DNA from 2 places in the Piscibacillus salipiscarius genome. Region 2 is predicted to be linked to the other one. Evidence: predicted binding sites of a transcription regulator. Region 2 holds the regulator's gene; the other holds the start of a gene.
What was found. The regulator NrdR, encoded in region 2, represses ribonucleotide reductase genes. The targets are predictions, from matches to a motif close to AACACNATATATNGTGTT.

Region 1: ACFSW4_RS00840 (vitamin B12-dependent ribonucleotide reductase) is a predicted target of NrdR. The motif match lies at 1,508-1,525, and genes of this name have one in related genera.

Annotation. Positions count from the first base shown of each region.
Region 1 is NZ_JBHUMZ010000007.1:27,627-33,272, forward strand. Features, by position in the region: gene ACFSW4_RS00840 (vitamin B12-dependent ribonucleotide reductase) at 1-1,399, opposite strand, end outside; gene ACFSW4_RS00845 (rhodanese-like domain-containing protein) at 1,682-2,074, shown strand; gene gcvPB (aminomethyl-transferring glycine dehydrogenase subunit GcvPB) at 2,121-3,590, opposite strand; gene gcvPA (aminomethyl-transferring glycine dehydrogenase subunit GcvPA) at 3,583-4,932, opposite strand; gene gcvT (glycine cleavage system aminomethyltransferase GcvT) at 4,948-5,646, opposite strand, start outside.
Region 2 is NZ_JBHUMZ010000048.1:57,035-62,680, forward strand. Features, by position in the region: gene coaE (dephospho-CoA kinase) at 1-420, shown strand, start outside; gene ACFSW4_RS13545 (glyceraldehyde-3-phosphate dehydrogenase) at 531-1,556, shown strand; gene nrdR (transcriptional regulator NrdR) at 1,812-2,273, shown strand; gene ACFSW4_RS13555 (replication initiation and membrane attachment family protein) at 2,296-3,672, shown strand; gene dnaI (primosomal protein DnaI) at 3,684-4,616, shown strand; gene ytxC (sporulation protein YtxC) at 4,744-5,556, shown strand; T-box leader at 5,606-5,646, shown strand, end outside.

The sequences.
Region 1 (5,646 bases), on a different contig from region 2:
TAGCGTTTGTTTCTTTATTCGCATTATCAATAAAGAAAATACCAGGTTCAGCAGAGTACGTAGCACAAATGTTAATTAGATCCCAAAGCTCTTTTGCTTTAATGCGTTTATAAACTCTAATTCCGTAACCTAAGTTTTCCCACTCTCTTACATCACCATATTCATGCCAATGCTCATTGTAATAGTGCATTTCTTCATCTGAATAATTTTCTACGTCAGGAAAACGAAGTTCATACTCACCATCATTTTCTACGGCTTCCATAAATTCATCCGTGATACAAACAGAAATATTGGCACCTGTTAAAAATTCAGAGTTATGAACACTGTATGTTCCGCCGTCTCTTAACTTGGCTTCTGCTTCTCTAATATTTTCATCTGAGAAACCACCTTGTCCTGGAATATGTTTGTAGTTAACGATTCCCTGGTACATATGCTCTTCATTTGTTGTTAACGGCGTAAATTTCAGCTTGTCTTTAGCTAATTGCTGAATCGTTTCATCTTCTATATTTTCTATTAAGTATCTTAAAATTCTAGGATTTTGCATCTTAGAAATAATAAATTCAATGATATCTGGATGCCAGTCATTAAGCATAATCATTTGGGCTCCGCGTCTTGAACCGCCCTGCTCAACTAAATGTGTTAGCTTCGCTATATCATCTAACCAAGATACCGAACCAGATGATTTACCATTTACGCCTCTAGCTAAGGCATTTCTAGGTCTTAATGTAGAGCCGTTCGTTCCTACACCGCCACCACGCGACATAATTTCCATAACTTGTTTTCGGTGATCACTAATTCCTTCTCTAGAGTCTTTCACGAAAGGCATTACATAACAGTTAAAATAAGTAACGTCTGTGTTTGACCCTGCGCCATAAAGAACTCGTCCTGCTGGGATGAAGTTTAAATTGGATAATTCTTCGTTAAATTTCTCATACCATTCTTGTCTTTTTTCAGGTGAGCGTTCCACCTCAGCAAGTCCTGTCGCATTACGTCTTGCGATTTGTTCATAATAAACTTCTAAAGGTTTATCAATGGCACTTATTGGTCGCTCAACAATTCCTGTTTGTTGTTCTTCTACTTTATCCAGTACATGAATAAAATCTTCTTCAACTTTAATTTTTGCCTTTTTAGTTTCATCATTAATTGATACAATAAATCCTGTACCTCTAGCTGGAAATTTAGGGTCATCTTTAACAGTTAGGACAACAAAATCCCCGTCTTTTAATGTTTTCTTTTCTGTGTCTTTAAAAGCATATCGGTCCAGCATCACTAATCGTGATACGCCTTTATGCGTTGTGTTCATCTCGGAAGTAATGGGGTGAACTTGTGGAAATTGTTTAATGTCTTCATTTAAACGCTCCACATCAATTTGGTAGCCCCTGCTTTTTACACCTTGCATGAATCTTCCTCCTCTTCGACAAAATTCTAATGTTTAATTAGATTTGTTGAATTAAACATAACAGAACAACAAAAACAAATCAATATATTGTATTAAGTTTTTTATTTTAACACTATATATGGTATTTGATGCACAAATAATTTATAAAGTCAACTAAAAAAATTGTCGAATTTATAAATAAAAGAAAAGATTAATTAAATACTTTTGATTTTTTACCTTTGAATATTCTAGTTATGCCCTATATAATATAATAGAGAAAGAGAAAAAAGAGAGGGAATCGACATGGAGATTATCTTATCTATATTGCTCGTAATAGCAGCGTTTATTTTAATTGGTGTTATACGTTATATTAGAACTAATAAATTTTTAAACACATTAACTGAATCTCAGTTCAAAGAAGGTTATCGTAAAGCACAATTAATTGATGTAAGAGAACCTAATGAGTTTGAGAGAGGACATATTTTAGGAGCTAGAAACATCCCAATGTCTCAGCTAAAACAACGCCTTCAAGAAATTCGCCCAGATAAACCTGTTTATCTATACTGCCAAAGTGGGCAACGTTCTCTACGTGCAGCAACTGTATTGAAGAAAAAGGGATATCAAGATCTCAACCATCTAAAAGGTGGTTTTCGTAAATGGTCAGGTAAAGTAAAGGTTAAGAAGAAAGGATATTAAAAAAGATTCCAGCTTAGGCTGGAATCTTTTTTATTATATAGAGATTTTATGCTTCATCTCTATAATATCTTAGCACTGGTTTTCTAGCTGCTTGTGTTTCATCTAACCGGCTAATAACAGTTGTATGTGGAGCTTCTTGAACAACTTCTGGGTCATCTTTTGCCTCATTAGAAATTTGGATCATAGCATCAATGAACTCATCCAATGTTTCTTTGGACTCTGTTTCTGTTGGCTCTACCATTAATGCTTCTTCCACATTTAATGGGAAGTAAATTGTTGGTGGGTGATAGCCAAAATCTAATAACCTTTTAGCGATATCTAGGGTCCGTACACCTAATTTCTTTTGATGTTTACCCGACAATACAAATTCGTGTTTACAATGTTGTTTAAATGGTAATTCATATTCATCTTGCAGGCGGCGCATCATGTAATTCGCGTTAAGGACAGCATTCTCACTTACTTGTTTCAATCCATCAGGTCCCATAGAACGAATATACGTATAAGCTCTAACGTTGATGCCAAAGTTCCCGTAATATGGCTTCACTCGTCCAATGGAATCAGGTCGGTCATGATTGAAATAATACTTTTCACCATTAGTTGTTAAAACTGGCTTTGGTAAATATTTAGCAAGCTCTTTTGAAACACCAACTGGACCTGAACCTGGGCCACCTCCACCATGAGGACCTGTGAATGTTTTATGAAGGTTTAAATGCACCACATCAAAGCCCATATCTCCAGGTCTTGTATATCCCATAATGGCATTTAAGTTTGCACCATCATAGTAAAGACGCCCACCAGCATCGTGCACAATTTTAGCCATTTCTAAAATTTCTTCTTCAAATAAACCAAGTGTGTTAGGGTTTGTCAACATCAATGCTGCTGTATCATCACCTACTACACGTTTTAAATCCTCAAGATCAACTAAACCACGTTCATTTGACTTAACAGTTACTGCATCAAAACCTGCTACAGTTGCTGATGCTGGATTTGTTCCATGCGCTGAGTCTGGAACTATAACTTTAGTACGATTATAGTCACCATTTGCTTCATGGAATGCTCGGATCATCATAAGTCCTGTCCATTCACCATGTGCACCTGCTGCAGGTTGTAACGTAACTTCATGCATACCTGTAATTTCAGCTAGAGTCGTTTGTAAATCATACATTAAAGCTAATGCACCTTGTACTGTATCTTCATCTTGATAAGGGTGAATTTGACTGAGCCCTGGAATACGAGCAACATCTTCATTGATTTTAGGATTGTATTTCATCGTACAAGAACCTAATGGATAAAAACCTGAATCTACCCCGTGATTACGTTTCGATAATGCTGTATAGTGACGCATAATTTGAAGTTCACTCACCTCAGGTAAATCTGGTTCTTCTTTTCGAATATATTCAGAACTAAATTCTTGATCGAGATCTACATCTGGTACGTCTTGTTCTGGTAAGCTATAACCTATTCTTCCTTCTTTGCTTAATTCAAAAATAACAGGAAAATCTTTTTGATTAGCCATTCATATCACCCAATTCTGTTACAAATTGTTCGATCTCTTCTTTCGTGCGTATTTCAGTTACAGCAACTAACAGCTGTTGTTCCCACTCACTATTAACCCTTCCTAAATCAAAGCCGCCGATATATCCTTTATCAACTAACTTCTGATTTAGCTGCTTAATATTATGGTTCACTTTCACAACAAATTCATTGAAGAATGATCCACTATAGACAATATCGAAACCTGCTTCTTCAAATTTCTTTTTAGCATATCGAGCTTTTTTCATGTTCAAGACGGCCATTTCCTTAACACCTTGCTTGCCAAGAGCTGACATAGCTACTGAAGATGCAAGGGCATTTAATGCTTGGTTTGAACAAATGTTTGAAGTTGCTTTATCCCTACGGATATGCTGCTCCCTAGCTTGTAGAGTTAAGACAAACCCGCGTTGTCCTTCTTCATCTACCGTTTGACCAACCAAACGTCCAGGCACTTTTCTCATTAATTTTTTAGTGGTCGCGAAATATCCACAGTGAGGTCCACCATACTGCGCTGGAATACCGAAAACCTGCGCATCTCCAACGACAATATCAGCCCCGAATTCACCAGGTGGTGTTAAATAACCTAAAGCAAGCGGGTTACTAGAAACTAACATCATGGTTTTTTTCTGCTTAGAAATTATTTCATTCACTTTCTGCAGGGGTTCCACCTGTCCTAAGAAGTTAGGATACTGAACGACAACACTTGCTGTGTCTTCATCTAATTCATTCTCAAGTTGCTCTAAATCTGTGAGACCATCTTTTACATCGATTTCCACAATTTCAAGGTTAGGTCCTTTTGCATAAGAATGAATGACTTCTAAGGACTCAGGATGAATTGCTTTTGAAACTAATACTTTTTTCTTTCTAGTTTGACCGGCAGATAGATTGACCGCTTCAGCTAATGCCGTTCCACCGTCATACATGGAAGAGTTTGAAACTTCCATGCCAGTCAGTTCACTGATCATTGTCTGAAATTCAAAGATTGCCTGAAGTTCACCTTGCGAAATTTCTGGTTGGTATGGTGTATATGCCGTATAAAATTCCGATCTAGATATGACATGATCAACAATTGAAGGTATGTAGTGTTGATACACACCAGCTCCTAAAAAGGATGTATGGCTCTGTAAATTAACATTTTGATCAGCTAATTGCATTAACTCTTTCTTCAATTCATGTTCATTTTTAGCTGGTTTAATATTTAAGTCACCATTAAAGCGTACTTCTTCAGGAATATCAGCGAATAATTCTTCTGTAGATTCTACTCCAATCCTCTTAAGCATCGCTTGTTTATCTTCTTCTGTCATAGGTATATAACGATGTTGCACAATCATTCACCTCTCTTATTTTCTTTTATAAAATGGTGTAGGAACGACTTTTGCTTGAAGGGTACGTTTTCTTACTTGAATATCTAACAATTCACCTTCATTTGCCAGTTCAGTCTTAACTAACGCTAAGCCGACATTTTTTCCTAAAGTCGGAGATTGTGTTCCTGATGTGACAAATCCTACAGGTTCACCTTCTTTAAATACCTCATAACCATGACGAGGGATGCCTTTGTCAAGCATTTCTATTCCAACCAATTTTCGTTTTGGTCCATTTTCCTTTTGGTCTTTTAAAACTACTTTACCATTAAAGTCAGAATCCTTCTTCACCTTAACAGCAAAACCTAACCCTGCTTCAATTGGTGTTATATCTTTCGAAAGCTCCTGACCATAAAGTGCAAGATTGGCTTCAAAACGAAGTGTATCCCTAGCTCCTAATCCTACTGGTGTCACTCCATCATCCTTGCCAGCTTCTAAAATAGCATTCCAAAGCTCTAAACCGCTTGCTTGATCTATGTAGATCTCAAAACCATCTTCACCAGTATATCCTGTACGAGATACAATAGCTGTATGATTAACTCCTTTGAATGCTACATCTTGCTTAAAGCGGAAGAATTTAATTTCACTTAAGTCATCATCAGTTAGTGCTTGTAATATGGGTTCAGCTTTCGGTCCTTGAAGGGCTAACTGCACGAATTGATCCGAAACATTACTGAC
Region 2 (5,646 bases):
CTTAATCGAAAAAAACTAGGTGAGATTGTATTTAATGATGAAGAAGAACGAAAACGATTAAATAGTTTTATTCACCCTGAGATTCGCAAAGAAATGATTAGGCAAAGAGAAAGTCACGTAGCTAATGGCGAGCCTGCCGTTGTGCTGGACATCCCTTTATTGTTTGAAAGTAAGTTATTTGATTATGTCGATAAAGTTTTAGTCGTTTATGTAGAACCAGAAGTTCAACTGGAAAGACTGATGGAACGTGATGAATCAGGTAAAGAAGAGGCGCTGAGCCGAATACAGTCTCAAATCTCTATTACAGAGAAGAAAGATCGTGCAGATGCTATTATTGATAACACTGATTCAGTTGATCATAGCAGGGAACAACTTAAAGATATTCTTCGTGAATGGGGAATTGAAAATAAAAATCTATAAAAATAGTAACATTTTTTAATAATTCTCCCCTATAATATAATAAATGTGTTATACTATTGTCGTAAAAATATTGTTAAGTGTAACATATATAGTTTGGGAGGTTATTATAAATGACAACACGTATTGCAATTAATGGATTTGGCCGAATTGGTCGCATGGTGTTTCGTAAGGCGATCAAAGATGAAACACTTGAAGTTGTAGCAATTAATGCAAGTTACCCAACAGAAACTTTAGCTCACTTGATTAAATATGATTCTGTTCATGGACGTTTTGATGGTGAGGTTACGTTTAAAGATAATGAAATTATTGTAGATGGAAAGAGCGTTCTAAAGGTTTCTAACCGTAACCCATTAGAACTTCCATGGGCTGATTTAAATATTGATATCGTTATTGAAGCAACTGGTAAATTTAAAACAAAAGAAACTGCATCACAACACATCACAGCTGGTGCAAAGCGCGTTATTATTTCAGCGCCAGGTAAAGAAGTGGACCGTACGATTGTAATGGGAGTCAACGAAAATGATTTTAACCCTGAAACTGACGAAGTGATTTCAAATGCGTCTTGTACGACAAACTGCTTAGCACCTGTTGTTAAAGTATTAAATGATAAGTTTGGAATTGAAGAAGGTCTAATGACGACTGTCCATTCATTTACAAACGATCAGAAAAACTTAGATAACCCACATAAAGACTTGCGTCGTGCTAGAGGATTAACACAGTCGATTATCCCAACATCAACAGGAGCAGCGAAAGCTATTAATGAAGTTTTACCTGAGCTAAAAGGACGCTTACATGGAATGGCTTTACGCGTGCCAACACCTAATGTGTCATTAGTTGATTTAGTTGTCGATGTTAAAAAGGATGTGACAGCTGAAGAGGTTAACCAGGCTTTCTATCAAGCTATGGAAGATGACATGGCAGGTATTGTATCAATTAATGATGAGCCATTAGTTTCAGTCGATTATACAACATCACCATATTCTTCAATTGTAGATGGACTATCTACTATGGTTATGGGTTCTCGTAAAGTTAAAGTATTAGCTTGGTATGACAATGAGTGGGGTTATTCTTGCCGAATCGTTGACCTAGCTAAATATGTTTCTCAACATATTAAAAACGGACAAATGACTATGTAAACTTGATTAGCCAACCAGGAGTTGAAACCTGGTTGGCTATATTTGTTTTTTAAGGAATTGCCGTTATCTAATTTATAAAAAACATATTTTTTGAAGGAATTTCTAGAGTGGTGTCGAATATCTTCTTATATATTTTTCTGCTCTATTTAATCCTCTTATCGCTGCATATACCTCATTAATAATTCTCAAAACATGATGAAGTTTGTTATACTTATAAAAGGTATAGACTATGGTACGTTTTATGGAGGAAAAAATATGCGTTGCCCGAACTGTGATGCGAAAAACACAAGAGTATTAGATTCAAGACCGATCGATGAAGGACGTTCAATCAGACGAAGAAGAGAATGCGAGTCGTGTCAATATCGTTTTACGACGTTTGAACGTGTGGAAGAAATTCCGTTAATAGTCGTAAAAAAAGAAGGCACACGAGAAGAATTTAATCGTGAGAAACTAAAACGAGGTTTAATCAAAGCGTGTGAAAAGCGGCCTGTTTCAATAGAAGAAATTGAACGAATCGCTTTTGATGTAGAAAAAGATCTACGCAACCAAGGAAATTCTGAGATCTTAAGTGACCAAATTGGTGAATTAATTATGGACAGGTTAGCCGAAGTTGATGAAGTTGCATATGTACGCTTTGCTTCTGTCTATAGGCAGTTTAAAGATATTAATGTTTTTATGAGTGAATTGAATGAAATGATTAATAAAAATAAAAAGTAAAGGGAGTACGGGGTGTCAAAATATGAATGAACGGATTCGGCATCTTTTGCCTAATGACCGAATGAAAATTTTCCAAAAAGAACCTTTCTTTGAAGATGCTGAAACAGTGCTAACTCTTTTATACCAACCCCTTATTTCTATAAAAGGTGTAGCTGTATTTCAAGCACTTTGGAAGGAATCACACTACCAACAACCACAAACTTCTATTTCCCACCATCAAATGATGAATACATTAAATATGACATTAGATGACTTTTATGAGGCGAGAAAGAAGTTAGAAGCCATTGGATTGTTACAGTCTTATAAAGAGGAAGGTAGTTTTCGCACACTTTATTACATCCTGCAATGCCCTTATTCAGCTAAAGGTTTTTTAAATGATCCAATGTTATCTGTATTGCTAGAGCATCATATTGGGCGAGATTCGTTTCAACGATTGAAAAAGAGACTACTTAATGAAGTCAATCTGCCTTCAAATGTTCAAAACGCTACCCATTCATTTGATGATGTCTTTACTACGGTTCATCCGGAATTAATTAAGGAAAAGCAGGTTATCGAAGAGCCAGAAACTCAGGCTATTAAAACAAAGTTACCACTTGAGTGGCTTCATAAAATGTTAACTCAGCAACAAATCAAAGCCCAGCTCATTCTGACACAACCAAATATTGAATATATTGAGAAAATGATTAAGATTTACGATGTTGACTATTTGGAATTAGAGAAAGCTTTAATATGGGCCGTGAATGAACAGCAAGAGTTTGATCGTAAAGAGTTTCAGGATATGTGTAAAGATATTTTTTATAAGAAACATGGCAGTATCCCGCCTAGGCTTTATTCAAAAGAACAAAAAGAACTAGAGCCAGAACCTAAGAAAAAATCAAACCAATCTGAGCAACCTAAGTCTAAAGAAGAACAGCTAATCGAACATTTTAATTCCATTTCTCATCGTGAACTATTAGAAGATCTTTCAGCCTCTGGACGAGCATCTATGAAAGAGATTGATATGCTAACGTCGATTATGGAGGAGCACGGCTTGCCTCAACCAGTTATGAATGTGTTAGTTGACTATGTTTTGAAACGAAATCAGAATAAGTTGTCTAAAAATTACATTGAAACGATTGCGGCGCACTGGAGTCGTGAAGGAATTACGAGTGCTAAGCAAGCTATGCAAATTGCGAAACGTGAACATACCATTTATGAAACATGGAAACAGAAGAAAAACCAGACTCAGAAAAAAAGACAACGAACTAAAGAAGTACTCCCCAAATGGTTTCAAGATGAGCGTGAACAGAAAAAGCAAACTCAAGAGACTAAAACTCAAACTGAGCCTCAAGGTGATGTGAAGAAAAAACGTGAAGAGTTAGAAGCATTTATAAAGAATTATTCTAAAACGAAGCATTAAGGGTGAAATCCATGGAATCCATACAAACTGCATTAAATCGCTGGATGCAAGGAAAAGAAAGCTTCCAACAATCGATGCAACAGATGCGAAAAGACGTCTTATCATCCAAAGATGTCCAGGCTTTCTTAAAAAAACATCCAGAGCTGACAGAAGAACAGATTAATAAACAACTAATTAAATTATATGAATATGATGTTCAATCAAAAGCATGTGAGAAATGTCCATCTCTTGAAGGGTGCCGTAATGTGGTACAAGGTTATGTTCCAGAAATCAGCTTAGAAAATAATCGCATTAAGTTAAGATATCACGAGTGTCCAAGACAGGAGAAACATTTAGAAAACGTTGAAAAACAAAAGTTCGTCCAAAGTCTTCACATGCCAAGGGAAATACATGAGGCAACGTTTGATAAAATTTATCTTGATGAAGAAGCAAGAATAGATGTGTTTGCTCAAATTAAAGCATTTTTTGATCAAACCCAAAATGAGTTGCCGAGTAAAGGTTTGTATTTATACGGAAAATTTGGAGTCGGAAAAACTTATATGCTTGCGGCACTTGCGAATGCTCTGGCTGAGTTAAAAATTGATACGTATTTTATTTATATGCCGGAGTTAGTTCGAGAAATGAAAGCTTCTATTAGTGATTCATCCATAAATGATAAAATTGATCGTTTTAAAAATGCATCGGTTTTAATTTTAGATGACATTGGCGCAGAATTTTCATCTGCTTGGTTTAGAGATGAAGTATTAGGAGCGATTTTGCAGTACCGTATGATGGAAAGGTTACCTGTATTTTTCACTTCAAACTATGCACCAGATGAACTTGAATCAATTTTATCTAAATCAGGTAAAGGTGATCATGAGCAGTTAAAAGCAGCACGAATTATGGAGCGTATTAAACAGGTAAGCAAACCATTTGAAATGGTCGGAGATAATTACCGCAGCTAAAGGCTTGAACAAACGTTCAGCCTTCTTTTTTTCTTAAAATTTCATAAAGTTTGTCCTAATTTTCATGTTTTACATTTCTCTTTCATAAACTGTACTACTGTGAATGATGTGGAAAGAGGGATGAAACATGAAAGAGACGTTATTTCTGTTTCAAGATGAGAAGGATGCTAATCAATTTTATTTATTTGTATTGGCATCGACATTTAACGGAGATGTACTTATTAAAGGGAGCGAAGTACGTCTTTCCGGTTACAGCCAGATCAAACAGACAAGCTTAGTTGATTTGATATTTCCATTCGTTGTGAACTATTATGTGCCGAGAGTTTCTAACTATTTACTTAAGAATGCTTATTATTATCATGACGATGAAATTGAACAAATTGTACCATTCGTGTTATCAGTGAGTTCTATATCTAAAGAGTTACACACGGATTTATCTTTTTCATTATATGAAAGATTGATTTATTACTTATATACTCACGAAACACGAGGCGTCGTCGATATGGAACATTTATATTTAACCTTATTTCAAAACGAAGATGCATGGTTAGAAATAGTCGGCTATGGAATTGAAGAATGGCAGTTTGAACTAAATTTTCAAGAAAAAATGAATGATATTAGGCATTATGTGTTTAAAAAAAAGCCTAAGCTCCCGAAAGTGATTGTGAACATTAAGGATCGCATTCGATTTTTTGATTCACATGGACAACCTATTCGAGAAGAAGTGCTAGCCCATTTTCGAAAAGTTTCAGGTACGACATCAGTAGAAGAATATGATCCAACAAAATTAATCTCAACCTTACTATCTATTGCGCCTCAGCAAATTGACGTCTATGCTTCTAATGATCACATGCATACGTTATATTGGATGATGAATATCTTCCAAGAGCGCATTAAATTGTTTCCAGTGGAGCAGTTTCCGTACAAAATTTTAGAATAACTTGATTTCTATCTCTCAGATGGTTATAATAACGTACATATAATATTATGAACGTGCGTTGAAGAGGACATGAACAAGTGGAAACAGCTT